One region of the Actinorectispora metalli genome, then DNA from elsewhere that is predicted to be linked to it. Evidence: riboswitches for the same ligand, from Rfam matches in the RefSeq annotation. Region 1 holds a riboswitch; each other region holds the start of a gene.

Region 1 (9,481 bases):
ACGACAGCGCGGGATCGGGACGGCAATCGCAGTGGTGGCGATGCTGGCGGCATTCGCGGTGCCCGCCGTGGCCGGGAAGACGCTCGACTACGTCGCGCTTGGCGACTCGTCGGTGTCCGGCAGCGGGGTCCCGATCCAGGACGACCTGGTGTGCACGCGATCGCGCCGCAACTGGCCTGCGGTGGTCGCGAACCGGCTCGGCGCCCGGCTCACAGACGTGAGCTGTGGCGTCGCGACAGTGGCCGACTTCTCCGGGCGGCAGTTCGGGTTCGTCGCGCCGCAGTACGACGCGCTGCGGCCGGACACCGATCTGGTCACGCTCACCATCGGCATCAACGACATCGGCCTCGTCCCCACCGCGCTCGGCTGTCTCAACGTCCTGCCGGAACCCGCGGGCACCTCGTGCGCCGACAGGCTGACCTCGGGCGGCGTCGACTCGGTGTCGAAGAAGATTCAGGCGTGGGCACCGCGACTGGGCACGGCGCTCGAGGAAATCCACCGGCGGTCACCGAACGCCGAGGTGATCGTGGCCGGCTACGGGACCTACATCCGCAAGGACGGCTGCCACCCGAGGCAACCGATCTGGGCGAGGGACGCGAATTACATGCAGGCCAAGGTCGATGAGCTGAGCGCGGCCATGCGCACGCAGGCCCGCGCCCACGGGGCGACGTTCGTCGACTTCGCCCCGGTGACCGTCGGACACGACACCTGCGCGCCGATCGGCACCCGGTATCTGGAGGGTCTGGTCCCGTCGGTCCAGCCGACCGCCCCACTGCACCCGACGGCAGAAGGTTTGGCGGCCTTCGGCGCAGCGGTCGTCCGGGTCTTCGGGTCCACCACCAGCAGCTCGTCCGACGTCGCGCGCCAAGCCTCGGTGAAGTCGTGTACCACCCGGTCCCGGGTCGCCCGCTGCGCCTGCGCGCGGGCGTGCGGCACCCGTTCCGCCTTCGTCGCCGGGCCGGGCCGGGCTACCCGCACCGAGATCAGGTACTCACACGGCAGGCGGAACGGCAGCGTCGGCGAATCGTGCTCCCTCTCCCGCGCCAACAGGGACTCGTCCGGCTCCTTGATCTCCACGTCGTCCGGTGCCCGCCACGCCAGGTACTGCGCCACCAGCCGGGGATGGTGCGTGCCGCTCGTGACCCGCCGCCCGTGCATCCGCAGCACACCCGGATCGACACCCGGTTGATCCACCAACCGCCACCGACGTCGTCGCGGCCCCACCGGTGAGCGGCGGTCACGAGATCGAAGCGGCCCACGCATGGAACAGATCACTCTGGAGATCGGGCGAACTCGTCTGCGCCCCAGGCGAGATCGCCACTTACCTGCCTTGGGCCTGCTGGCGGTTGTCGGCGCCGCAGTGTGCGCAGTCCTGATCATCGCCCTTGCCGGCTGGTTGCACGGTGCCATTGGCAATGGCCGCCTCTGCGGCTGCCCTTCTGACGCCGGACGAAGCCGGGTTGCTGGGCTTGTTTTAGCTGCCTCGACGGATCGAGTGCCCGTGGCCTCAAGTCCGGCGTCTCATGGGCGCACGGTGTCTTTGTGGCGGCGTAGCCAGTCGAGGTAAACGGGGCTTCGGCGCACGGCCGCCTGGTACACGTTCTCCGCCGATCGGATCAGGCGTGCCGCATGGGCATCGAGTGGGTTGTCCTGCCGCCATACCAGCGCGTGACGCAACCACAATGGAGCGTGCTCCAGCGGCACGACGGTGATGCCCGGGGTGTGGCGGAAGGTCGCCTGGCCCACTCCGATCGCGTGTGCGTGCCTGACCAGATCGGTCATTCCGCCCAACTCTGCTTCGAGCCGTAGCCGGGGGACGAAGCCTGCCGCGGCGCAGATTTGCGCGAAGTACTCGCGGAAGCGGTTGTCATCGGGTGGACGCAGCACCCAGTCCGCACCGGCAAGATCGGCGAGGGCCACCTGGGTGGCTCTGGCGGCAGGGTGATCGTCGGCGACAAGCACGAACATCGGTTCCGTCACCACGGTGTGCCTGGTGAGGCCGGCCCGCAGCGGGAGTTCGAAGCCAGGAAACTCGGTCAGGGCGGCAAGGTCCAACCGACCCGCCCCAACCAGGTTGATCAGCGTGCTGTTCGATTTCTCGGTGCGCATGTTGACTTCGACGCCGGGTACGAGCTCGCGCAGATGAGGCAGCAGGCCGGCAGCGAACGGGCTCTCCGCCGCGCCATAGCGAACCAGGCGCGAGCTCACGCCTCGCTGGCACGATGCCGTGTTGATCTCATCCAGCACAGGTAGCACGACATTCGCCCTGGCGAGTAGGTAGCGGCCGAGCTCGGTGGGCCGGGCTCCCTTGCGATCGCGGATGAACAATTCCCCGCCGAGGGCCTGCTCCAGCCGGTGGAGTTGACGGGAAAGCGCGGGTTGCGGCAAACCGAGAGCGGCCGCTGCTTTCGTGAGGCTGCCCTCGTCGGCAATGGCGCGAACCACCCGCAGGTGTCGTCCCTCGACTTCCATACCGTGAGGGTATGGGAAATAGGCAGTTGTTGTACTTCAATCGGTCCTAAATCCTACTCACAGGGCATGAGTCGGTGCCGGTATCCCTGTAAGTAAAGGAATCGTTAACGTGAAAAGCAATGCATCGTTGGTATCCAGACTGGTTGCGCTGGTGGCCACTGTGGCCGCGGCAGTCGGGGTGACCATCGCGGCCGCGGCGTCGTCCGCCGCGGCCGAGCCGCAGGCGGGGTTCCGCCATGTGGCCACCGGCCTGTGTGCCAGCACCTACAACACGTTTGGCTCATTGTTGCTGGACACCTGCGACGAGCACTCACCGAACCAGGCCCTCGGCTACAACGAGAGCACCAAGCGCATCACCCTCGGATCCACGATGTGCCTCGATACGCTTCTCTCACCCGATCAGAGTGACAACGTCATCTTCCAACACTGCTCCGGCCTTCAGGGCGACCGCGGAGTGTGGCACCGTGGCGACGGCACCTTCGCCGTGGAGCACGACGGTCGGCGGTACTACCTCTGCGGAACGCAGCACGGAAAGCATCTGAGCGTGGAAACAAGCATGACCGCGAACTGCAAGTGGAACACGAACTGAGCACACTGCCAACGGCGGAGACAACGCATTGCTAGCAGCCGCATAGCAATTCAGCTTGTTCGGCAACCTCAATTCCCATTTGAGGTTGCCGAACAATATATTCCTATCGCGCACACCCCGATCACCGTCAACCAGGAAATCTCAACGTTCGGCGATCAGCCGTCGAGGAGTCGATGTCGTCGATGGCGAGGTCGGGTCTTAGGCGATGCACGCGGGGCCGCAAGCGGTCGGCGAAAGACTCCCCGGAGACCTCCGCCCGCGCCTCCGCCACCAGCATCGGGTGCACGGGCTGATACTCGGTGCGGGGCCGCCCGAAATACCCGACTGGACACCTGGCCCCGCAGAGCACCGGTCAACCGGACCTGCTGTCCGGCCTGGTTTCGCACAGAGGCGAGAGCGGCAGTGATAGCCCGATTCGCCGCAGTTCGCCAGTACCGTCGGGTCGGGCCAACACCAGCTCCTCGGGTCGTTCCAACACGCCGGCGACTCCGATGACCACCGCGTCGACCGCCATGGTGTGCCGAGCCTTCACCGCATCACAAATTTCCAGAGCTGGTCATCTGCCCTGAAGTTGGGGTTCGACCAAGCTCAGATGAGACCTAGTGAGATGTACTTCCCATCATCTACATGTGGGGCACCGTCATGCGCTCCTGTGCGCGCGGTGTGGTGACTTGCTCGGCCGCGATGCGAGCACCGGTGACCCATCCGGCATCGTACGGTGACCTTGGCGGGCTAGTGGATTGCTACGGTCGGAGGGCCGCGGTGATCGGGAAGCCGGTGTGAGTCCGGCGCGGTCCTCGCCACTGTAATCGGGGAGCACCCCTCGTCTGCGCCACTGCCCAGTATTTCCAGTGCCGGGTGGGAAGGCCGAGGGAGCGTTGATCCGGGAGTCAGGAGACCGGCCGCGGCGACATGCAACCGTTCCACGAGAGATGGAAGAAGGTTTGATCGCCATGACGTCGCCTGCTCTCAGTCGACAGCCCGCGATTTCCGTTCCGATCTGGGCCTACCTCCTCGCCGTTGTCGGGCTGGTGGTGGCCTACCTGGCGCTGCAGGAAAACGGGCTGCTGCTCGCGGCCAACGCCCAGGTGCTGCACGAGTTCTTCCACGACGGCAGGCACGCGCTCGCCGTTCCGTGTCACTGACGGGACGCCACATGACAGACAAGACGCTGTCCTTTGGCGCCCTTTTCCGCAGCACGCTGCTCGGTGGTCTGGCCGCCGGGTTGGTGGCCGCGCTGGTCTCGCTGCTGGTCGTCGAGGTGCCGATCCGCAAGGCGCTGGCCATCGAGGAGGCCCGTGCCGGGGCGGGTCACTCCCATGCGGAGGCCGGGGCGGGCCATTCGCATGCGGAGGAGTTGGTGTCCCGGCCGATGCAGATCGTCGGCGGGATGCTCGCGGTGCTGATCGTGGCGCTGGTGCTCGGCGCGGTCTTCGCCGTCGCCTTCGCGCTGCTCAGGACCGGGCTGCCGGGCCGGACCGACTTCGGTCACAGCGTGGCCCTCGCGACCGCGGGCTTCGTGGCGGTGGCGCTCCTCCCCATGATCAAGTACCCCGCCAATCCGCCCGCCGTCGGTGATCCGGAGACAGTCGACCAGCGAACGCTGTTCTATTTGGCGTTCATGGCCGCGAGCGTCGCCGTGGCACTGTTGGCGCTCGCACTGCATCGCAGGCTGCCCACCACCTGGCAGGAGTCCCTGCGCGCGACCGTGACCGCGGTCGTCACCGTGGCCGCGTACGCACTGCTGATCATCGTGTTCCCGGCGAGCCCGGACACGATTCCATCGGACGTGCCCGCGGCGGTGATCTGGGAATTCCGCCTCGCCTCACTGGCGGAACTGGCCGCACTCTGGGCCACCCTCGGACTGGTCTCCGGCCTACTTCTGGAACGAGCGACCGGCACCCGCTCGGATTCGGCCAGTGCGAGGTCCGTGGCCGCGCTCTGATCCGACAGCGGACCGAAGTCGTGCGGCCGTCGACCATCGACGCCGCACGGCTTCGGTCTTTCGGGGTCGCGGCGGCAGGCCGCGCGCCTCCCTCGCTCGGCGCACAAGCGCTGGACGAAGGACTTGACCTCGGTGTTGCCCTGCGTGGTCTTGGTCTGGCCCAAGTCCCTGTGCACCAACATTCCGCGGAACTGGGCATGATGCCGCAGGTTGAACCACTCCACTTCGGTCGCGAAAACCAGCGGCTCGGCGACCCGCGTTCTTAGGCCACGATCGCGGGATAGAAGGGTTCTGCTGGGGCGCCTTGGGCTACGTCTTCGCGGGCCAGGGTGATGCGGCGGACGGCTTCGGTGAGTTGGTCCGGCGCCGCGGTGTAGGGCAGGCGGAGGAAGCGTTCCAGGGTGCCGCCGAGGCCGAAGCGGGGGCCGGGGACAAGGCGGACGCCGTGGGCGCTCGCGGCCCGGACCAGCGCGGTGCTGATCGGGGCATCCAGTTCCACCCAGAGGGAAGCGCCGCCGGGTGGTACCGCGAAGCGCCAGTCGGGGAGGGCCGCGCGCAGGGCCGTGGTCAGTGCGTCGCGGCGTTCACACAGTGCCTTCCTGCGCAGCCCCAGCAGATCATCGGAGTCCCGCAGGAGTTCAAGGGCGACAAGCTGATCGAGCACGGGACCGCACATGTCGGCGGCCAGCCGGATGGGCGCGATCCGTTGCAGCACAGCCGGGTCGGCGCGGATCCAGCCAATGCGCAGCCCACCCCATAGGGGTTTGCTCAAGCCGCCCAGGGTGATCACGCGGCCGCGGCGGTCGAAGGCGGCGACCGGGGCGGGCATGGGCACGTCGTCGAGGCAGAAGTCGACGAAGCTCTCGTCGATGACCACGTCGGTGCCCGCGGCGTGGGCGGCCTCGACCACCGCCCGCCTGCCGGGCTCGTCCATGAGGTGGCCGGTGGGATTGTGGAAGTCGGGCAGCAGGAACGCGAGTCGCGCCCTGGCCCTGGTGATCGCGTCGGTCAGCGCCTCGATGTCCCAGCCGTCGTGCGGCAGGCCGTAGCCGACCATCCGGGCGCGGGCCACCTGTAGGGCCTCCAGCGCGTTGGGGTACGTCGGCATCTCGGTGAGCACCGCGTCGCCGGGGGCGACCAGCAGCCGGAGCACCAGGTCCAACGCCTGCTGCGCGCCGTTGGTGATCATGATGTGGGCTTCGGTGGTGGGCAGGCCGCGTCGTTCATAACGCGCGGCGATCGCGGCGCGCAGTTCGGGCAGGCCGAGCGGGAAGTAGCCGTGGGAGCCCGCGTAGACATGGATGTGCTCGGCGGCCTCCCGGATCGCGTCGGCCAGCCGCGGCGGCGCGGGATGGGTCGCGCAGCTGAGGTCGATCACCTCGCCCTCACCGGTGGCGACCCACTGTCCGCTGGGGTGCACCTCGCGACCGGGCGGCAACGCCGTCCAACTGCCCGCGCCCTTGCGGCTGAGCAGGAACCCGGCGTCGCGCAGCCCGCTGTAGGCGGCGGTGATCGTGTTGCGGCTCACGCCGAGCACGTCGGCGAGTTCGCGTTCGGCAGGCATGCGGACGCCGGTCGCCAGCCGGCCGTCGATGATCAGGCCGCGCAAGGCGATGGCCAGGGTGAGGTATGTGCTACGGGCGGCACCGGTGTGCCAGTTCGCGAGCAACCGGGCCAATTGGGAACCGCTTGCTCGAGTATTGGCACCCATATCAGGCCACTTTCTTGAGATTGGCTCTCCAAATCGTGGAGATTGGCCCCCAGAGTGGCTCCTATGGGCCTCAAAGACAAGGTGTCCGGTCGGAAAATGCCCCGGCGACTGATCCAACTGTTCCTCGGTCTGGTGCTCTACGGCTTCAGCATGGCGATGATGGTCGAATCGAGCCTGGGCCTCGACCCGTGGGACGTGTTCCATCAGGGCCTCGCCGAGCACACCGGGCTGCGTTTCGGTTGGGTGGTCAACATCGTCGGAGCAGTCGTGCTGCTGCTGTGGATTCCGCTGCGGCAGCGCCCGGGCATCGGCACCGTCAGCAACATCGTGGTGATCGGCTTCGCCGCGGATGCGGGCCTCTATCTGCTGCCCGTACCTGAGGATCTGTGGCTGCGGGCGGTGTTCCTGGTCGGCGGCATCGTCCTCAACGGAATCGCCACCGGCGCCTACATCGGCGCCAACCTCGGCCCTGGGCCGCGAGACGGCCTGATGACCGCTTTGGCCGCTCGTGGGCACTCCATCCGCGTGGTGCGGACCGCCATCGAGGTAACCGTCCTGGGAGTCGGCTACCTCCTCGGCGGCACCGTCGGCCTCGGCACCGTCCTGTACGCGGTCGGCATCGGGCCACTCGCGCACATTTTCATCCCGCTGCTCAGCATCAAGAACGCGCCGCGCGCAGCCGCACCTGCCGAGTCGTCCGATCCCGGCCTTGGACAACAGCCGCGTGGCAGGCTCGACTCACCGAAGGCGGCACCATCGACGTCGAGGAGCACGACGGGCAGTCGCACCGGCCTGACCACGCATTCGCCGAGCACCAGACGCGATCTTCCCGTCTCCCAGGAACACGATGGGCCCTTGGCTACCAGCCGCCAGTCCCTCGGTATGGCGGGCGAGCGGGTGCTGCCGATGGCGATGGGCGAGGAGTTCGGCCCCTCCGACGGAGAACCAACGGCGGCGCCGAAGCCCGCCGACTGATCGGCCCATTGCACCGCGGGGCGGCAGGCCCGAACCCAGCAGGGCAGGTGCGGTGATCCCCGGGACGTTCCGGATCTCCATCATCCATCGGAGAAGGACTCACCGACCGGCGTGGCCTCCGCCGTCGCGGCGGGCTGCATGACTCGGGAGTACCTGCCGTACGCGCTCACGCCCTCGATCCTGTGGGCGCCCCATGCCGTCGACGACGGACTACTTGCCGCCTGGAGACGAGCGACGCGCCCTTCGCCGCGGTCACGCGGCGACGCCGGGTCGCCGACCACCCGCCCGCCGCGTTGGCGCGAGGCAGGCTGGGCACGGAATTGGCTCCACGCGGTGTTTCGGCGAGCCCACCCTGTCATCCCGGCCTGGCCCGACCAACAACCAGCCGCCGACCCAGGCGACCAACATGCCCAGACCGCCCATCGCCCCGGAACGCGGCGGCCATTTCGCGGGTGCTGTGCAGCGACGGCTCGCCGATCAGCGGACTTTCCCGCCGCCGACCCAGACGACCAGCGTGCCCCCGACCTCCCATCGCCCCGGAACGCGGCGGCCGTTTGGCGGGTGTTGTGCAGCGACGGCTCGCCGATCAGCGAACTTTCCAGCCGCTGGCCCAGGCGACCAACGTGCCCGACCGCCCATCGTTCGCGGAACGCGGCGGTCGTTTGGCGGGTGTTGTGCGGCGACGGCTCGCCGATCAGGGGAACTTTCTAGCCTCCGGTTGGTGCGTGGCGGAGGAGCGGGCCGAGTTTCACGCCGTCCAGTTCGGTGACGTAGGTGGCACCGAAAGCCGTGGCGGGGGTGTGCGCGCCGGGCTTGACGGTGGCGATGCGGGTGGCGATGCGGACGGTGGAATCCGCGGTGAGGGCGTAGCCGTTGGGGGCGGTCAAGGTGGCGGAGACCTCGGCACCGGCGGCGTTGCGGACCTGCGCCCACACTTCGCTTCGGCTACCGGTGCGGCTGCGTTCGTTGGGGCCTGAGACCGTCCAGTCGATCAGCTTCTTGCCGATCTTCTGCCCCAGCGAGGTGCGGAGGAACGGCTTACCCAGGTTTTGCAGACGGCGGGCCGAGCCTGCGGAGCCCGGTACCCGGGTGTAGGTGGTGATGGTGGGGATTCCGGTGCTGCGGTAGGCGCTGGCCAGATCTCCCCACGGGATGGAGATCACCGAGCGCTCGCCCGAGGGGAAGCCGACGGTGCGGGACTTCCAGGCGGGCGGGACGGTGCGCAGCACACCGTCGACGCGGGCCCGGCCGCCCTGCGAGCCGCCCTCCAGCATGCTCTTCATGGTGCCGGGACTGATCCCACCGCCCGCCACGAAGGCCAGTTCCAGCGAGGTCGCGTCGGGGAGTTCCGCGGCGACGGTGGCGGCCAGGCAGTCGGTGGGCACCACGTCGAAACCGGCGCCGGGCAACAGCACCACGCCCGCCGCGACCGCGGCCTCGTGCTGGGCGAAGACCTGTTCGAAGACGTCCACCTCGCCGGTGATGTCCAGGTAGTGGGTGCGGGATGCGATGCAGGCAGCGACCATCGGGGCCGAGGTCGCCGAGAACGGGCCCGCGCAGTGGGCCACCGCATCGATGTCCGAGAGGGCCGCGAGCAGCGCGGTGTGATCGGCCAGGTCGGCGATGCGGTAGTCGAGGCCGAGTTCCGCGGCCAGCGCGGCAACAGGGCGTTCGGAGCGGCCGGCGAGAATCGGGCGTTCGCCCCGTTCGACCGCCAACCGGGCCACAAGTTCACCGGTGTAACCGTTGGCTCCATAAATCATCCACGCCATATCGGCGGAGTTTAGGT
Region 2 (9,481 bases), 1.2 Mb from region 1:
CGACGCCCAGTCCAGCGCCCGCCAGCGCGGCGGTGATCGCCTTGGGCAGCCGGACCGTGCCGATCACGACCTCCCAGCGCGGATCGTGCGTCGGCAGGCCGAACAGCACCCGCACCGTCTCGTCCACCGGGACCGAGACCGAGCCGATCGCGGTGGCCAGTACCAGTCCGATGCCGGTGGCCAGCAGCAGTCCCAGCAGCGTCAGCCTGCGCCGCAGCCGGGTACCGGCAGGCAGGCCGTTGGTCACGGCCGCGGCACCGGGCGGTAGAAGGCGAATTCGTGTCCCGGCGACAGCTCGGGGTGCAGGATGGCGACCAGGTCGCCGAGCACGAGGTCGGGCCTGGTGACGCCGCGCTCGTAGTAGTCGGTGCCGCCCGAGGGCGTGGTGACCTTGGCGTTGGTCCACACCGCACCGGACTTCACGGCGGCCAACTCGGCGTAGCGGCCGTCCTCGGCGATGGCGTCGGCGGTGGTGGCCCAGGTGCGGTCGACCAGCCAGACCGGGGCGGCGCCCGCGGCGGCGAAGACCGTCTCGAAGTCCAGCTTCAGGCTGGCCGTCTCCGGCCGGTCCGCCCACGGGTAGCTGCCGCCCGCGTCGGCCAGCAGCGTGCCGAGGAAGCTGCCGCCCGCAGGCGCGACCCAGGTGCCCTGGAGCATCACGCCGGGGAGCACGGGCGTCTTCTGCGCGCCTTTGGCCTTGGCCGCGGTGCTGTTGTAGTCGCGTTCGATGCGGTCGAAGGTCTCCCGCGCCGTGGCCTCCGAGCCGGTCAGCGCCGCCATGGCCTTGAGCCACTCGGCGCGGCCCAGCGGGGTGGCCTCCAGCCATTCGGCGTTGGGCAGCACGGGGATGCCCGCGTTGCGCAGCGCGCCGTAGCCGGGGTCGTCGAAGCCGCCGGTCATCAGCAGGTCGGGCTTGGCCGCGATCACCTTCTCGGCGTCCAGCTGGTTGGCGGGCGCGTACTCGGCGACCTTGCCCGCGGCGATGCGTTCCCGCACGGCGGGCGAGATCACGAAGCTCGCGCTGGACACGCCGGTCAGCACGTCTACCTTGTCCAACTCGGCCAGCAGCGGGAGGTGGGTGGTGGAGGCGGAGAAGAGGCTGCGGATCGGCGTCTGCACGACCGGGGCGTTCGCCAACTCGGCGGGCAGCGTCGGCTTGGGCGCACCGCAGCGCAGCAGCACGTAGGACTCCGGCTTTCCGCCGGGGTAGGGCTGGTTGACGGTCAGCACCTGGTAGCTGCGGTGGTAGCTGAGGCTGAGGTTGCGGGCATGCCGAAGCTCGGACTTGACCGGGAAGTAGTCGGTCGAGGCATCGAAGGAGGTGATGCAGTCCTGGCCGTTGACCGGTGCGGGCGCGCCTGCGCCGCCCGTGCAGGCGGTCGAGCCGATCAGCACCGCCGCGGCCAGAGCCGCGAGACGCCCCAAGGGTGCCGACATGGTTGCCGCCCTCTCTCGGGGAAGTCCGCCCCGATGTCCGTGGTGAGGAGGCGAGTGGCTCCAGTCTCCTGGCTGCCGGATCGACACGTTCCCGGCCTTCCCATCCCCTCGAGGGGACAGTGGCTGTCGGTGGGTTCGTTCCCCGGTCACAGTGGCGGCACCGCGCCGGATTCACACCGGCTTCCTGGTTGCCATCGCCTGCTTTCATCATCGCATCCCGCTGCGGCGGTAATGCGAAACGGGTAATGCGCGACGCGGTCGAAAGCCCACCAGACCGGACACAAATTGATCACAACAAGATCACAATGTGTATTGGGCGCGACCGTTTGGGCGCGTCGCACAGATCACTTCAGGGTGAGCGCTGGACAACGCAGGAGAGGCCGCCGAGTCGCCTACGCCCAGGCGACTCAGGCAAAACCGCAGGTGAGGCGGGTTCTTCTCTACCGAGACCCGCGCTGTGCCCCCGGACGGATTCGAACCGTCACTTGGACCCTTTTAAGGGGCCTGCCTCTACCGATTGGGCTACGGGGGCGGAGCGCAGCCTAGAGGCTCAAGCCCGCCGAACGGGAGCGAACGCGAAAAATCGCCCCAGCCGGACCAGTGGGAAGGAGTCCATTCGACCGCGGGCGTAACCGCCGACGCCTCGGCGTTACGCCATTCCAGCGCCTGAAGATAATTACGAACTGCGCCCGTCCAACGCTCAGCTTATGTGACTTGTTTCACGAAGTTGTTCGAACTTCGTGGCGACCCAGTCATGCAGCAGGTCGGAGACGTCGGTCCGGTCGGCGCGGTGCTCGAACCAGCGCCAGTCGCAGTTCACGTTCACCTCGAGGAAGACCGGCTTGCCGTCCACGACGAGCAGGTCGAAGGCCGCGACCGACAGCCGCCAGCGCTTGGCCAGCCCGAGTAACTGCTCCCCGAGGAACGGGGGCACCTCGGTGGGTTCGACGCTCACCGCGTCCGGGTCGACCCAGAGCTGGGCCGGATCGTGCTTGACCACCCGGTAGGCGAACAGCTCCTCGCCGATGACGAACACCCTGAGCTCGCCGTCGGACTTCAGGTACTGCTGCACGATGACCGGTGCGGGTTCCGGCGTCTCACTCGCCCTGCGGGCGTCCAGAGGCCGGGGAAACAGGCCCTGTAGCGAGCCGGGCTTGGGTTCGAGCAGGTGGTGGCCGATGGTTTTGACGATGCACCGCCCGCCGCCCGGCCTGCTCCGCCCCGGCCGGGTGGTGACGGCGGTGCGGGGCACGTCCAGTCCGGCCGCGGCGGCGTCGGAAAGCTGGGTGAGCCGGTCCAGGGTGCTGCTCGGCTGGTTGGGGTTGACCTGGGCCCAGTCGGTGCGGCCCGCCAGCCAGTTGACCACCGCCCGCCACTGGTCGATGGCGTAGGCACCGTTCATCGTGCGAGGGTCGACCGGGATGGCGGTGACGTCGAAGTGGCGCCGCCACACCAGCAGCGGCCGCAACAGCCTGCGGTCCAGCTCGAGGATGGGCGCGTCGGTGTAGATCGTGAGATCGAGGTCGAGGCACCGGTCGGCATCGATGCGGGCCATCCTGATGCCGCGCTCGGCCAGCGCGAGGGAGAGCTCGTTCATCTCCATATCGGCCGCCCTGGACAGCACCAGGACGCAGGGCAGCGGATTGCCGCTGGGGTCATCGCCCGACAGGCCCTGCCGGTGCACCTCCTCCTGGAAGTCCAGGCAGGTGTCGGCGGCGCGGAAGAAGTAGTCCTGGCCCTGCAACAGCAGCGGCACGGACTTGGAATTGCTCCCCTGACGCGACGGATCGGGCGGGTGCGGGCCGTCCTCCCGCTCCCGCCCGATCTCAGTCATCAGTCATCCTTCTTGCGAAAGATCTTCTGTGCTCGGGCATACTCTGCCGCGAAGTCGGCGAGCTGACCGTCCTTGAGCTCGCCCTTGCGGATCCGAGCAGCCATTTCCTCGATGGACACCGGGTTCACCTCGTCTCCCCAGCGCTCTCACGCTTTCAGGTGATGATCCCCTATTGCGTCAGACTACGGTAACAGAGCGTCAGAGAACGCATAGCCTGAGGTCATAGGTGAGACAGGTTTTTGTGACCAATTCGACACCTTTGAAGAATATTCGCATCGAATGGCCTAATGCTTTGTGACCACTGAGAGCGACGCTGACCCGCAACCGCCAAGTGGGCTACCCAGAGCCTACTACTCTGTGTAGTCCATCTTTGAGCTCTCAAACACTTCGGTCAGCTGGCAGCGGCCCGGGCGAAGTCCGCCTTGGGGTCGTTGATCTGGCCCAGCGCCACGACCTCGCGCTGGAACAGCAGCGCCAGCATCCAGTCCATCACGATGCGGAACTTGCGGTTGAAGGTCGGCATCCGGCTCACGTGGTAGGCGCGGTGCAACAGCCAGGCCGGGAAGCCCTTGATCTTGATACCGAAGATCTCCGCGACACCCTTGTACAGCCCGAGGCTGGCCACCGAACCCGCGTAGGCGTGCTTGTACGGCTTCAGCTTGGTGGACCGGATGCTCGCCACCACGTTGTCCGCCAGCACGAAGGACTGCCGCACCGCGTGCTGCGCCGACGGGCTGCACGTCGCCTTGGGGTCCTCCTCGACGCGGGTCAGGTCCGGCACCGCCGAGCAGTCACCGGAGGCGAAGGCGTCCAGGCTGCCCTCCACGTTGAGCTGCGCGGTGCAGCGCACCCGGCCCCGCTCGTCCCGCGGCAGATCGGTCTGCGCCAGCACCGGGTTGGCCTTCACACCCGCGGTCCAGACGATGGTGTCGGTGTCGAACTCGGTGCCGTCGTCCAGCACGACGTGGCCGTTCTCCATGGTCTTGACCCTGGTGTCCAGGAAGACCTGGATGCCGCGCTCCTCAAGCCGCTCCACGGTGTAGACGCCCAGCGGCGCGCTCACCTCGGGCATCACCCGGCCCGCGGCCTCAACGAGCACCCAGCGCATGTCCTTCGGCTCGATGTTCTCGTAGTACCTGCTGGCGTAGCGGGCCATGTCCTCAAGCTCGGCCAACGCCTCGATACCGGCGTAGCCGCCGCCGATCACCAGGAAGGTGAGCAGCCGCCTGCGCAGTTCCGGGTCGATGGTGGAGGCGGCGAGGTCCAGCCGCGAGAGCACGTGGTTGCGGAGGTAGATCGCCTCGCCGACGGTCTTGAACGCGATGCCGCGCTCGGCGAGGCCGGGGATCGGCAGCGTGCGGGCGATCGAGCCAAGCGCCACGATCAGCACGTCGTAGCCAAGCTGCTCGACGTGCCCGTCCGGCACCTCGACGGTGGCCACCTTGTCCGCGTGGGAGACCTTGGTGACCCGCCCGGTGAGCACGTGGCAGCGCTTGAGCACCCGGCGCAACGGAACGACGACGTGCCGCGGCTCGATGGAACCGGCGGCGGCTTCCGGCAGGAACGGCTGGTAGGTCATGTGGGGCTGCGGGTCGACCACGGTCACGGAGGCCTCGCCGCGGCGCAGTTTCTTCTGCAGACGCAGGGCCGTGTACATCCCGACATAGCCGCCACCCAGGATCAGGATCCGGGTCGGCTCAGAACGACGTGCTGCCATGGCTTCATCGTCGCACCCATCAATATGCGGGGCTTGCCAACCCGGCCCTGTTGTGACCCCGGTCGCCGGTGTCCTTCACCACGCTGACCTGCTACGGGACGTTGAAGAGCCGGTCGGCGACCTGCACTGGATCAGACCAACTGGACGCCGACGTGCGCATACTCACGGAGTACCCTTCGCCGCTGTGCGATCCATGACCGTTTCCTCCGCGGCGGCAGCTGCGTGTCTTCACCGCGGCTCCGATGACAACAGGAAAAGCAGGACGCCCGCACCCGGACGCACCGCGAGATCGACCACAGCAGCCAATACAACGGATGCGTCCCTGAAATGGGTCCAGGCAGGAGTCCATGCGTCGTACAGCGTCTGAAAGCGAACGGGACGAAGCAATGCAACAGGAGATCATCCGGTGTCGCGTATCGGAGATCGCTCCGCTCGGGCTGCCGCGAGCAACACAGCGGCATCAGGGGCGTCTGCTGCCGCGCCGCCACCGTCGGCCGGTTCCCGTTCGATGTTGACCAAGAGCCGACGGTTGTGGTGGAACGCAGCGGGGCAATCGGTCATTTCCCGGTCATAGCAGCCCAGCGGCGGTGCCCGCCTCTGTGAGGACGGCTTCGACCATCGCGGGGGTCAGCCTTCCGGTGAAGGTGTTCTGCTGACTCACGTGGTAGCAGCCGAAGAGTTCGACCGGCGCGTCTTCGCCGTCGAAGTCGATCGTGTACCTGACGCCGTGGCCGAACTTGGGCCGGGGGCGCGGCACCAGGTAGCCGACACTGCTCAGTACCGGCATCAGGGCCTGCCAGCCGAAGGCGCCTAGGACCACTATCGCCCGCGCCTGCGGGCGGAAGAGGGTGAGTTCCCGGCGGAGCCACTGGGAGCAGGTGTCCCGCTCCTCCACCGTCGGCTTGTTCTCCGGGGGCGCGCAGTGGACCGGCGCCGTGATCCGGGTGCCATAGAGACGGAAGTCGTCGTGGCGGTGCTCGGAGACCGGCTTGTTCGCCAGGCCGACCGCATGCAGGGCGGCGTAGAGGACCTCTCCAGAACGGTCGCCGGTGAACATGCGGCCGGTGCGGTTGGCGCCGTGGGCGGCCGGGGCTAGGCCGACTATCAGCAGCCGAGCGTCCGATGGGCCGAAGCCGGGCACCGGTGCACCCCAGTACTCTTGATCACGGAAAGCGCTTCGCTTCACCCTGGCGACCTCCTCCCGCCACGCGACAAGGCGGGGACATGCGCGGCAGGTGATGAGCTGCTCATCCAGAGCACATAGTTCCCGAGCAATATTCACATTCACCTCCCTCTGATCGGTGACACAACCCTAGGGTTTCCTTATGGATGCGAGCGCACAGCAGGAGAATTCGGCGGAGGACGAGACACCGGAGCCGAAGGACGATCTGGTCACCACGTCCCACACCCTGGTCGTCAATGGCCGCGAGCTGAACTACACGGCCACCGCGGGCAGGCTGGTGCTCCGCGAGGAGATCCTCGCCGATGGCAAGTTCGACGGCTACCAGCCCAAGGCCGAGGTGTTCCTTACTTCTTATGTGCTCGCGGGCTGTGACGCCACCACCCGGCCGGTCACCTTCGCCTTCAACGGCGGCCCCGGCTCGGCCAGCGTGTGGCTGCACCTTGGTCTGATGGGACCGCGGCGGGTGGACAGCGGGGACGCGGGCGATTCGGTGCCGCCGCCGTACCGGCTGCTGGACAACGCCGAGACCCTGCTGACCCACAGCGACCTTGTCTTCATCGACCCGGTGTCCACCGGCTACTCCCGCCCGGTGAAGGGCGTCAAGCCCGCCGACTACCACGGCTACGAGCCCGACATCTCCTCCATCGGCGAGATCATCCGGCTGTGGACCTCGCGCAACGGGCGGTGGATGTCGCCGAAGTTCCTCGCGGGCGAGTCCTACGGCACGCTGCGCGCCGCCGCGCTGGCCGAGCACCTCCAGCACCGGTTCGGCTTCTACCTCAACGGGCTGATGCTGATCTCCTCGGTGCTGAACATGGGCACCATCCGCTTCGCCGACGGCAACGACCTGCCCTATCCGCTCTTCCTGCCCACCTACGCGGCCATCGCGCACTACCACGGGCTGCACGGTGACCGGCCGCTGTCCGAGGTGCTCGCCGAGGCCGAGGAGTTCGCCGAGCGGGAGTACCCGTGGCTGCTCGCCAAGGGCAACCGGCTCACCCCGGCGGAGCGGGCGGGGGCGGTGCGGCGGATCGCGGAGCTCACCAAGCTCAGCGAGGACTACGTCGACCGCGTCAACCTGCGGCCCGAGCACGTCCGCTTCTTCACCGAGCTTCTGCGTGACAAGCGCAAGGTGGTCGGCAGGCTGGACGGCCGGTTCACCGGCTGGGAGGCCGACGCCGCGGGTGAGCACTTCACCGAGGACCCCAGCCTCACGGCGATCATCGGGGCGTACTCGGCCGCGCTGAACCACTACGTCACCCAGGAGCTGGAGTACACCAGCGACCTGCCATACGAGGTGCTCACCGACAAGGTGCGGCCGTGGTCCTACAAGGACTTCGAGGGCACCTCGGTGTCGGTGGCGGACAAGCTGGCGCAGGCGATGCGGCACAACCAGCATCTGAGGGTGCACGTCGGCAGCGGCTACCACGACGGCGCCACCCCGTACTTCGCCGCCGAGCACATCCTGGCCTCGCTCCGCATCCCGGCCGAGCTCCGGCGCAACATCGAGGTCCGGTACTACGAGGCGGGCCACATGATGTACGTGCACGAGCCGAGCAGGCTGCGGCAGGCCGCCGACCTGCGGGCTTTCATCGAATCCGCGACCACTGGATGAGACCTAGGTCCTGCGACGGGACCAAAACGTCCGATGGGCGGTTAGCCTTGACAAGGTGACAGCGGTGAACCTCGGCATCCCCGTCGTGCCCGGCGGGGCGCACCCAACGGCCCATGACCGGCCGGCATCGCCGCTGCTCATCGACCGTTTCGGCCGAGTGGCCACCGATCTGCGCGTCTCCCTCACCGACCGGTGCAATCTGCGGTGCTCCTACTGCATGCCCGCCGAGGGCCTGTCCTGGCTACCCGGCGCGAACGTGCTCACCGATGACGAGCTGATCCGACTGATCGGCATCGCGGTGGTCCGGCTCGGTGTCACCGAGGTGCGGTTCACCGGCGGTGAGCCGCTGCTGCGGCCCGGTCTGGAACGGATCATCGCCGAGACCGCGGCGCTGTCGCCCGCCCCGCAGGTTTCGCTGACAACCAATGGCATCGGCCTGGACCGGCGGGCCGCCGGGCTGGCGGCGGCGGGACTGCGGCGGATCAACGTCTCGCTGGACTCGCTGGACCCGGCGACCTTCCGCGAGATCACCCGCCGGGACCGGCTCGCCGATGTGCTGGCCGGGATGGCCGCCGCCCGCGAGGCCGGGCTGAACCCGGTGAAGGTGAACGCGGTGCTGCTGCGCGGCGTCAACGACGATCAGGCTGCCGAGTTGCTGCGCTTCTGTCTGGCAGGCGACTACCAGCTTCGGTTCATCGAGCAGATGCCGCTGGACCCGCAGCACGGCTGGGACCGCGAGCAGATGATCACCGCCGAGGAGATCCTCGCCCTGCTGCGGCAGGAGTTCGAACTGACTCCGCATCCCAGCGAACGCGGCTCGGCTCCCGCCGAGCGGTGGCTGGTGGACGGCGGACCGGGCAGCGTGGGCATCATCGGCTCGGTGACCCGACCGTTCTGCGGGTCCTGCGACCGCACCCGGCTCACCGCGGACGGCTCGATCCGCTCCTGTCTGTTCTCGCACACCGAGACCGATCTGCGCACGCCCTTGCGCACGGGCGCAGAAGATGAGGACATCGCCGCACGGTGGCGGGATGTCATGTGGGCCAAGGGACCGGGGCACGGCATCGGCGGCACCGGCTTCAGCCAGCCGGACCGGCCGATGAGCGCGATCGGAGGGTGAGCTTGTCGTCGGTGAGCGTCCGCTACTTCGCCGGGGCCAGGGCCGCGGCCGGCGTGACCGAGGAGAACGTGCCGGTGCCCGCGGCGGCAACTGTGGCCGCGCTGTTGGAACTGGTGGCCCAACGGCATGGCGCGGCGCTCGGCAACATCATCCCGGCCTGCAGTTTCCTGCTGGACGGGGTGGCGGTGCGGGACCGGTCGACGCCGGTGCCCGCGGGCTCGCAATTGGACGTACTGCCGCCGTTCGCGGGCGGCTGAGCACTGTCCTCTTAGTACTTGGGGTAGGCCAGTGGACGGCGCGGACCCTGTGGCCCACGACGACCCGGTCGCGGAGGGCGGCTGCCTGCGTTGGCCCGCACGGGCCTCGGCTGAAGAGTCGTCTGCTGCACGTCTTCGATTCGACTCGTTCGACCCGAAGATGGCAACCGGTGATCACCTGCGTCACACGTATTGGTGTACGCCGCACCCGATCAGACCAAGACCCAAAACGCCTGTTCGCACGCATTAGTCTGGATGGCTTATTACCTTGCGCCGCCTGGCGGCGAGCTGTTCGGAGGCTCTGCGTTGATCACGGTG
Region 3 (9,481 bases), 930 kb from region 1:
GGACTGGCTCAGCAATATTTTTCGGTGGCCCCCCTTGAGGCCATTCGAAGGGAATTCGATGACGGAAACCACGCCATCAATGCACTGTTGGAAGGCACGCGATTCGAGGACCGGATGGACTCCGAAATTGGTGCCCCCCTGATGAAGCTAGAAGAACTCGCCGACGCAATACGAAACTTCCATCGCTTCGTAGAAGAACTAACCGGTGAACTAGTTCAGAGTATCGGCCAATAGGCAGGACTCCGATTCGGAGTCTTCCTAGTTTGAGTTGATCAAAAGCTGCTGGCGTCGGTTTTCCTGTGTACGCACCCGAAGGCCAGCGTGTAGAAGACCAGGCCGTATCCGGGGCAGAGATACCTCAATCCGCCGTCTCGGGTGCGGCCTGGATTTTCGTGATCCGCTCTGACTGCTGCCGCACCGGACTGATCAGCCCCAAGAATGCGGCGGAGTCTTAATCGGCCAACGTTCGAACTCGCCACCAGCGAAAACGGGGTCATGGCGTTCACGCCAACTCAGTTCGGCATCCTCAAGGATGGCCCGCGACAACGGACTCAGGGAGTCGAGCACACCGCCCCCCGCCTTGAAGCACTCCAGGGGCGAACGGCCATCGCCCGGATTACGGGAGGTCTCCGACTCGTTCATGCCCCACTGTAACCCTCCCACCAGCGAATACGCGCGTCCGCTAACCCCCGTTCAGCGGCCGGGCCGGTGCTGGAAGACGTGCTATGCTGTTGTTAGTTGATACACGTGGTGGTCGTCCCAGGTCACGAACCACGGGTGCGCGGCGTGCGCGGCACGCAGCGACGGGTCGCCCTTGTACAGCGCGTGGCGGCGCCGGTAGTCGGCGAGGGTGAGGATCTCACCGCTCTCGTGGTCGCGGACGTGGTCGCCGCCGACCTTGCCGTGCTCGTAGATGTAGTCACCGAGGTGCACCACGAAGTCAAGGTTCTCCGCGGCGATCCCCTTGTGGGCGGCGTAGAAGCCGTCGTGGAAGGCCTGGCAGTTGGCGGAGGCGAAGCGGACCGAGTCCACCTTGCCCACGGGCGCGGTGCGGGTGCGGCCGGTGCGGCTGCGCTTGCCCAGCGCGGTGAAACCGTAGAAGTAGGCCCGGCCCGGTTCGAGCCCGTCGACGGCGACTCGGATGCTGTGCCCGCCCGCCGCGGTGGCGGCGACCTTGCCGCACCGGACGCGGCGCCGCAGGTCGCGGTCGGTGGCCACGGTCCACTCGACCTCGACGGTGTCGGCGAGCTTCTGGGTGTCGGCCAGCGGTTCCGGGGCCAGCCTGCTCCAGAGCACGACGCTGTCGGCCAGCGGGTCGCCGGAGCCGACGCCGAGGGTGAACGGCGCGGCATCCCAGGACGCGCCGAGCGCCTCGGCGGCGGCCCGGGCCTGGGCGGGGGAGAGCGTGCTGCTCAGCGGCCAGGCCAGGCCGAGTCCACCGGCGGCAGCGGCGGCGCGCAGCAGGTCTCGACGGTTCAACGACATGGGGTCCTCCCAGTGGTGGTGGGCAGTCGACCCACCCAACCCGCCGATCGTGGCCTGCACATGAGCACGACACGGACGAAGGGTGAACGTGAAAACCTTTCCATGGGGAACAGATTCGCGTGCGCACGACTTGAAGGAGGCGGACAGTCGGGTCATGGGGGGATTGGACCGATGCGGATTCTGATCACGGGCGGCTCAGGAGTGCTGGGCCGGGCGCTGGTTCCGCTGCTGGGCTCACACGAGGTGCTTGCGCCCAGCCGCGACGAGTTGGATCTGTTCGATGAGGCCGCGCTGCACGAAGCGACCCGCGGCATCGACGTGATCTACCACCTCGCGACCCGGATTCCGCCCGCGGAGCGCCGCGGTCTGCCCAGCGCCTGGGCGGAGAACGATCGCCTGCGGACCAAGGCGTCCCGGCTGCTGGTGGACGCGGCGCTGGACAACGGCGTGCTGACCTACGTGCAGCCGAGCATCGTCTTCATCTACCCGCCCGGCGAGCCCGCCGACGAGCGCACCCCGGTCCGCGCCGTCGCCGACCACCTGCGTTCCGCGCTGGCCGCTGAGGCCGAGACCGAGCGTTTCGCCAGTGACGGCCGCAACGGTGTCGTGCTGCGTTTCGGCCTGCTGTACGGGTCGGGAACGAACACCGCGCGGACGGATCTGGTGTCCTGTCTGCACATCGACGCCGTCGGGCAGGCACTCGTGGCGGCATTGACCGTGCCGAGCGGGATCTACAACGTGGTGGACGACGGCGAGCCGGTGTCCAACGCGTTGTACAAGAAACTCACCGGGTGGTCCCCCACCGGATGAAATCGGGTGCTTGGCGCGGCCGAGGCATGATCAACATGGTAGCCCTTTAAGGGCGTTCCGCCCGAATTCCCGCCTTTCCCGGAGGCTTCCGTGCGCGCTCATCGACTACTCGTCGCCGTCCTGATCACACTCGCGGCAGCCGTCACTCCCGCCGCCGCGGCCAAGGCCCCGATCGACTACGTGGCACTTGGCGACTCCTACTCCTCCGGCGTCGGCACCGGCGGCCCGTACAGCGGAGGAGGCTGCGCCCGCAGCCCCAAGGCGTATCCCGTGCTGTGGAAGGACATGCACCAGGTGGGCTCGTTCTCCTTCGCCGCCTGTTCCGGCGCCACCACCGGCGAGGTCGTCGCGGGCCAACTCGGTGCGCTCAACGGCGGCACCGACCTGGTCACGATGACCGCGGGCGGCAACGACATCGGCTTCGTCGACGTGCTGACCACCTGCCACCTACAGAGCGAGGCCGCCTGCGAGCAGGCGGTCGCCCAAGGCGAGGCGAATGCCCGCGGTCCGTTGCGCGGCAACCTGAACCGGCTCTTCGCCGAGGTCAAGGGCCGGGCCCCGAACGCCCATGTGGTGGTGCTGGGCTACCCGAGGCTGTTCACGCCATCCAACGGCTGCGCCGCCACGCTGAGCGCGGCCAAACGAGCCATGCTCAACCGCGGCGCCGACACGCTCGCCGCCGTCATGCAGGAGCAGGCCGCCGCGAGCGGCGTGCGGTTCGTGGACACCCGCTGGGTGTTCGACCACCACGGCGTCTGCGGCTCGCCCGCCTGGATCAACACCCTCAGCCTCACCAACCGCAACGAGTCCTACCACCCCAACGCGGCCGGACAGCGGCACGGCTACCTGCCCAGTCTGCAAGGCGTGACTGGCTGATCACGAGCCGTTTGGAGCGCGACACACCCAACAGGTAGTGGTCAGATTTTCTGGCGCCACTATATGTATGATCACCCTTGCCGTTGGTTCGCCCGGTCAGCCAGACCGGGCGAGGCAAGGAGCGACAGCTCTCCAACAGGGAACCCGGTGCGAAACCGGGACTGCCCCGCAGCGGTGAGCGGGAACGACCGCCGTCAACGAAGCACTGTGTGAGCGACACGGGAAGCGACGGTCAGTAGGAAGTGCCGGTCGGCCGACCGGCACGTGCCCGCGAGTCCGAAGACCTGCCGACGGTGCGCACGCGAGGTGCGTGCGCGTGTCCTGGGTTTCGAGGGAAAACCCGCGACGGCTGGGGTTTTGTCGCGCCCTCATCAGCCGTTGTGCTCCTCGCGCCCCGGGCTTTCGTCTAGCTCGCGAGGAGAGAGCAGTGACCGTCACGGATGCCATCGCGGCACCCGGGGTTTCCGATCTCGACGTGCTCACCGGCGACATCGCCGCGCACGCCGCCGATCTGTCCGATGTGGACGTCGACCGGGTGGTCGACGCGGTCCGCAGGGGCCGCACCCCGCACACCGGCCGCCGCGAGTCGACCGAGCTCGCGGTGCGCGCCGCGGCCGACCTGATCGGCGAGGACCCGCAGTACTCCAAACTCGCCGCCCGGCTGCTGGCGGGCCTGATCCGCCAGGAGGCCGCCGACGGCGGCGCGGTGGACTTCCCGTCCTCGGTCGCCGCCGCGCACGCCGAGGGCCTCATCGCCGACCACACCGCCCGTTTCGTCGCCGACAACGCCGCCGCGCTGTGCGACCTGGTCCGCGTCGAGGCCGACGACCGCTTCGAGTACTTCGGGCTGCGCACCGTCTACGACCGGTACCTGCTGCGTCACCCGGAGACCCGGCAGGTGCTGGAGGCCCCGCAGCACTTCCTGCTGCGGGTCGCGGCAGGCCTGTCCGAGACGGTCGCGGAGGCGGCCCGGTTGTACGACCTGCTCAGCAGGCTGGCTTATCTGCCCAGCTCACCGACGCTGTTCAACGCCGGGACCCGGCGCCCCCAGCTGTCCTCCTGCTTCCTGCTGGACTCGCCGCGCGACGAACTGGAGGCGATCTACCAGCGCTACGGGGAGGTGGCCCGGCTGTCCAAGTACGCGGGCGGCATCGGCATCTCCTGGAGCCGGGTGCGCTCCCGCGGTTCGCTGATCCGCGGCACCAACGGCCGCTCCAACGGCATCGTGCCGTGGCTGCGCACGTTGGACTCCTCGGTGGCCGCGGTGAACCAGGGCGGCCGCCGCAAGGGCGCGGCCTGCGTCTACCTCGAGCCCTGGCACGCCGATGTCGAGGAGTTCCTCGAGCTTCGGGACAACACCGGCGACGAGGCCCGCCGCACCCACAACCTGAACCTCGCGATGTGGGTCTGCGACGAGTTCATGCGCCGCGTCGAAGCCGACGGCCAGTGGTCGCTGTTCGACCCCAAGGACACCCCCGAGCTGGTGGACCTGTGGGGCGAGGAGTTCGACCGCGCCTACCGCGCAGCCGAGGGCCGCGATATCGCCGTCCGCCAGGTGCCCGCGCGCAGCCTGTACGGCCGCATGATGAAGACGCTGGCGCAGACCGGGAACGGCTGGATGACCTTCAAGGACGCGTCCAACCGCGCGTGCAACCAGACCGCGTTGCCCGGCAACGTGGTGCACCTGTCCAACCTGTGCACCGAGATCCTGGAGGTGACCAGCGACGAGGCCACCGCCGTGTGCAACCTCGGCTCGGTCAACCTCGCCGCGCACCTGACCGCCGACGGCGTGGACTTCGCGCGGCTGTCCGACACCGTGCGCACCGCGGTGACGTTCCTGGACCGCACGATCGACCTCTCCTACTACCCGACGCAGGCCGCGTCGGGCAGCAACCGGCAGTGGCGTCCGGTGGGCCTTGGCGTGATGGGGCTGGCGGATGTCCTGTTCGCGCTGCGGCTGCCGTTCGACTCGCCGGAGGCGCTGACGCTGTCCACCCGCATCGCCGAGGAGATCGCGCTCGCCGCCTACGAGACCTCCTGCGAGCTGGCGGAAACCCTGGGTGCCCACCCGAACTACGCCGACACCAGGGCCGCCCGCGGCACCCTGCACGTCGACCACTTCGCGGGCGCGTCGATCACCCAGCCCGACCGCTGGACGGCGCTGCGGGAGCGGGTCGCCGCGCACGGGCTGCGCAACTCGCTGCTGATCGCCATCGCGCCCACCGCCACCATCGCCTCCATCGCGGGCTGCTCGGAATGCGTCGAGCCGGTGGTGTCCAACGCGTTCAAACGCGAAACGCTGTCCGGGGAGTTCCTCCAGATCAACCCCTGGCTGGTCGCCGAACTGAAGCGGCAGGGCCGCTGGAACCGCGCTACCCGGGATGCGCTGAAGCAGGCCGACGGTTCCGTGCAGGCGCTGGCGTTCCTGCCGGAGGACACCCGGCGGCTGTTCCGCACCGCATGGGAGCTGCCGCAGAAGTCGCTCATCGACCTGGCCGCGGCGCGGATGCCGTTCATCGACCAGAGCCAGTCGCTGAACCTGTTCATGGCCGCGCCGACCATCGGCAAGCTCTCCTCGATGTACGCCTACGCCTGGCGGGCCGGTCTGAAGACCACCTACTACCTGCGTTCCCGCCCGGCCACCCGGATCGCGCTCACCACCGTGACCGCCGAGCCTGCCGATACGGCCGCCGTCGCCTGCTCCCTTGAGAATCCCGAGATCTGCGAGGCCTGCCAGTGACCAACACGATGCTGCTCGACCCCGGCATGGACCTGACCCTGCGGCCGATGCGGTACCCGGACTTCTACGAGCAGTACCGCAACGCCATCCGCAACACCTGGACGGTGGAGGAGGTGGACCTGGCCTCCGACGTCGCCGATCTGGCCAAGCTCACCCCCAATGAGCACCACCTGGTCAAGCGGCTGGTGGCGTTCTTCGCCACCGGCGACTCGATCGTGGCGAACAACCTGGTGCTCAACCTGTACAAGCACATCAACGCCCCCGAGGCGCGGCTATACCTCTCGCGCCAGCTGTTCGAGGAGGCCGTGCACGTCCAGTTCTATCTGACGCTGCTGGACACCTATCTGCCCGACCACGAGGAGCGCGTGCAGGCCTTCGCCGCGATCGAGCACATCCCTTCGATCCGGCACAAGGGCGAGTTCTGCTTCCGCTGGATCGACTCCATCGACAACGTGGCCGAACTGCGCACCAAGGCCGACCGGCGGGCGTTCCTGCTCAACCTGATCTGCTTCGCCGCCTGCATCGAGGGGCTGTTCTTTTACGGCGCCTTCGCCTACGTGTACTGGCTGCGCTCGCGCGGCCTGCTGCAAGGCCTGGCCACCGGCACGAACTGGGTGTTTCGCGACGAGTCCATGCACATGAACTTCGCGTTCAGCGTGGTCGACACCGTCCGCGTCGAGGAACCGGAGCTGTTCGACGACCAGCTCACCGCTGAGGTCACCCGCATGCTGGACGAGGCGGTGGCCGCGGAGCTCCAGTTCGCCACCGACGTCTGCGGCGACGGGCTGCCCGGCATGAACTCCACCGATATGCACGACTACCTGCGCTACGTAGCGGACCAACGGCTGCGCCGTCTGGGGATGCCGCCCGCTTACGGTGCGCACAACCCGTTCGCCTTCATGGAGCTCCAAGACGTCCAGGAGCTCACGAACTTCTTCGAACGCCGCGTCTCCGCCTACCAGGTCGGCGTCACCGGCTCGGTGGCCCTCGACGAGGAGTTCTAGGCGCCAAGGGCTCGTGGCCGCGCGGTTCCCTTCGCCACGGAACCGCGCGGTCACGGCTCCCGGGGGCGTTACTCCGGTCGGGGCTGGTCACGATGGCCTGTGCGCCTCAAGAGACGAGTGCGGTAGCGCTTCGGAGCGGGCATATTGCTATATGTGGACCTCGATTCGGTGGCGGAAGAGCTGTACTCGCTGTCCCGCGATGACTTCATCGCGGTCCGCAACGACCTGGCCAAGCAAGCAGCGAAGAACGGCGACCCGAAGCTCGCCGAGCAGGTCAGGAAGCTGCGCAGGCCCTCGACCGCGGCCTGGCTGGCCAACCTGCTCAGCCGCGAGTACCCGGCGGAGGTGCGCTCGCTGGCCGAACTGGGCGAGGCACTGCGGGATGCCCACACCGCGCTGGCGGGTGACAGCCTGCGCACGCTCTCCCAGCAGCGGCACGAGCTGATCCAAGGGCTGGTCCGGCAGGCCAAGGCACTGGGCCGCAACGCGGGCACCAAGGTCGGCGAGTCGGTCACCCGTGAGCTGGAGGAGACCTTCAGCACCGCCCTGAGCGACCCCGACGCCGCCGAGGCCCTGGCCTCCGGCAGGCTGATCACCGCGATGAACAGCGCGGACGAGGGCTTCGGCTGGCTCGCGCCCGGCGCCATGCCGGAGCAACGCGAGGAACCCGCGAAGCGACCGAACCGATCGCTGCGCGGGCGAAAGCCGGATAAGGACGGCAAGGCCGCCAAGGACGACAAGGACGCCGAGGCGGAGGCCGCGGAACGGCGTCGGCAGGAGCGACTGGACCGGGGCCGCCGCGAACTGGACGCCCTGCGCCGGGAGGCCAAGGACGCCGAACGCGAGCGCTGGGACGCCACCGCCGAACTCAACGACCTCGACCGCCGCGTCACCGAGTTGACCGGGCGCATCGAGGAGATCCGCGAGGAACTGGACGCCGCCGAAGAGGAGAAAGCCGAGGCCGAGCGGGTGCAGCGCACCGCGCGACGATCTCAGCAGGCGGCCGACCGGAAGGCACGGCAGGCTCGGCAGCGGGTGGAAGACGCGGAAAGAAGGCTCAAGGACCTGGCGGGGCGATGAGTTCTGCCGCCGGTCGGTGTCTGTATCTGGGGTAGGCGAGAAACGCTGGAGGTGGCGGAAGTGGCACGAGCGATCTGGACCGGTTCGATCAACTTCGGGCTGGTGAACATCCCGGTCGGGCTGTACAGCGCGACCGAGGACCACACCATCCACTTCAACCAGTTCCAGCGGGACACCTCCGACCGCATCCGGTACAAGCGCGTCAACGAGCGCACCGGCAAGGAGGTGGAATTCGGCGACATCGTCAAGGGCCACGACATCGGCGGCGGCGAGTACGTGATCGTCGAGCCCAAGGAACTCGACGAGATCGCGCCCGGCCGGTCCAAGACCATCGACATCGAGACCTTCGTCGACCTCGACGAGGTGGACCCCGTCTACTTCCAGAAGACCTACTACCTGGGTGCCACCAAGCCCGAGTACGAGCGCGCCTACGCCCTGCTGCGGGACGCGCTGGAGAAGAGCAACCGGGCGGGCATCGCCACCTTCGTCATGCGCGGCAAGCAGTACCTGACCGCGCTGCGCGCCGACAAGGACGTGCTGGCGCTGGAGACGATGTTCTTCGCCGACGAGATCCGCGACCCGGCCGACCTGGACATCGTGCCATCGGCGAACAAGCCCAAGCCCAAGGAACTGGACATGGCGACGGGCCTGATCGAGTCGATGGCGGGGCCATGGCAGCCCGAGGAGTTCCGCGACACGTACACCGAACGGGTGGAAAAGCTCATCGAGGACAAGAAGGAAGGCAGGGCGATCGTCGCCGAGGAGGCCCCGCCGGAGCCGACCGAGGTCGTTGACCTGCTGGAAGCCTTGCGCCGCAGCGTCGAACAGACACGCGGAGGAAGCGGGGGGTCCACGAAGAGCGAGCCGAAGAGTGCTACTAAGGCAGACGGAAATGGTCGCCCGAACCAGCGCACCCGGCAGGATCTCGGCAAGCTCAGCAAGGCCGAACTTGACGAGATGGCTCGCGAACTGGACATCAAGGGCCGGTCGAAAATGACCCGAGCCGAGCTGGAAAAGGCGATCGCCAAGGGTTCGTCCGGGTTCGCCCGGTCGACGCGATCGCGAACCAGGAAGGCTTCATGATCACGAAGGTCTGCCTGCACTGCACCACCGATCTCGACCACTGCCACGGCGCCTTGGTGCTCCACCCCAACGGCTTCGTCGAGTGCACCGAGCCCAACTGCTTCGACCTTGGCTCGGCCCGCCACGCCCTGGTGATCTCGTGCGCCGAGATCTCCCACGGCTGCGGCTGCTGACCCACCGCGGCTACCGACGCCCGGACCCGACGAGCAACGGGTCCGGGCGGCCTTACCCGATGCGCTCTCTCAGGACGCTGACCGTCAGAGCTCGATGATCTGGCGGATCGCGGCGCCCGAATGGAGCCGGTCGAAGCCCGCGTTGATGTCGTCCAGCCGCAAATGGTCGGAGACCAGCTCGTTCACCGGCAGCAGGCCCGCGCGGTACAGCTCGATGAAGCGGGGAATGT

The links. A riboswitch is a leader RNA that binds a small molecule or an ion and turns the genes downstream of it on or off. The one in region 1 is predicted to bind cobalamin.
Region 2: it holds a riboswitch for cobalamin, as region 1 does, so the genes downstream of both, ACU6XJ_RS08395 (ABC transporter substrate-binding protein) here and ACU6XJ_RS02900 (CbtB domain-containing protein) in region 1, are expected to answer to the same signal.
Region 3: it holds a riboswitch for cobalamin, as region 1 does, so the genes downstream of both, ACU6XJ_RS07205 (ribonucleoside-diphosphate reductase subunit alpha) here and ACU6XJ_RS02900 (CbtB domain-containing protein) in region 1, are expected to answer to the same signal.

Annotation. Positions count from the first base shown of each region.
Region 1 covers NZ_JBREYE010000001.1:632,472-641,952, forward strand. Annotated here, with positions in the region: gene ACU6XJ_RS02885 (SGNH/GDSL hydrolase family protein) at 1-1,189, shown strand, start outside; gene ACU6XJ_RS02890 (LysR family transcriptional regulator) at 1,522-2,472, opposite strand; gene ACU6XJ_RS02895 (hypothetical protein) at 2,651-3,061, shown strand; cobalamin riboswitch at 3,791-3,982, shown strand; gene ACU6XJ_RS02900 (CbtB domain-containing protein) at 4,015-4,206, shown strand; gene ACU6XJ_RS02905 (CbtA family protein) at 4,218-5,006, shown strand; gene yczR (MocR-like transcription factor YczR) at 5,269-6,684, opposite strand; gene yczE (membrane protein YczE) at 6,814-7,692, shown strand; gene ACU6XJ_RS02920 (saccharopine dehydrogenase family protein) at 8,400-9,464, opposite strand.
Region 2 covers NZ_JBREYE010000001.1:1,830,816-1,840,296, forward strand. Annotated here, with positions in the region: gene ACU6XJ_RS08390 (FecCD family ABC transporter permease) at 1-247, opposite strand, end outside; gene ACU6XJ_RS08395 (ABC transporter substrate-binding protein) at 244-1,437, opposite strand; cobalamin riboswitch at 1,486-1,682, opposite strand; tRNA gene ACU6XJ_RS08400 (tRNA-Leu) at 1,896-1,969, opposite strand; gene ACU6XJ_RS08405 (ATP-grasp domain-containing protein) at 2,138-3,271, opposite strand; gene ACU6XJ_RS08410 (NAD(P)/FAD-dependent oxidoreductase) at 3,663-4,988, opposite strand; gene ACU6XJ_RS08415 (uracil-DNA glycosylase) at 5,557-6,276, opposite strand; gene ACU6XJ_RS08420 (S10 family peptidase) at 6,314-7,786, shown strand; gene moaA (GTP 3',8-cyclase MoaA) at 7,851-8,906, shown strand; gene ACU6XJ_RS08430 (MoaD/ThiS family protein) at 8,909-9,163, shown strand.
Region 3 covers NZ_JBREYE010000001.1:1,566,894-1,576,374, reverse strand. Annotated here, with positions in the region: gene ACU6XJ_RS07220 (alkaline phosphatase D family protein) at 724-1,485, opposite strand; gene ACU6XJ_RS07215 (NAD-dependent epimerase/dehydratase family protein) at 1,657-2,295, shown strand; gene ACU6XJ_RS07210 (SGNH/GDSL hydrolase family protein) at 2,386-3,171, shown strand; cobalamin riboswitch at 3,239-3,477, shown strand; gene ACU6XJ_RS07205 (ribonucleoside-diphosphate reductase subunit alpha) at 3,599-5,911, shown strand; gene ACU6XJ_RS07200 (ribonucleotide-diphosphate reductase subunit beta) at 5,908-6,915, shown strand; gene ACU6XJ_RS07195 (hypothetical protein) at 7,069-7,995, shown strand; gene ku (non-homologous end joining protein Ku) at 8,056-9,078, shown strand; gene ACU6XJ_RS07185 (hypothetical protein) at 9,075-9,251, shown strand; gene ACU6XJ_RS07180 (zinc-binding dehydrogenase) at 9,336-9,481, opposite strand, start outside.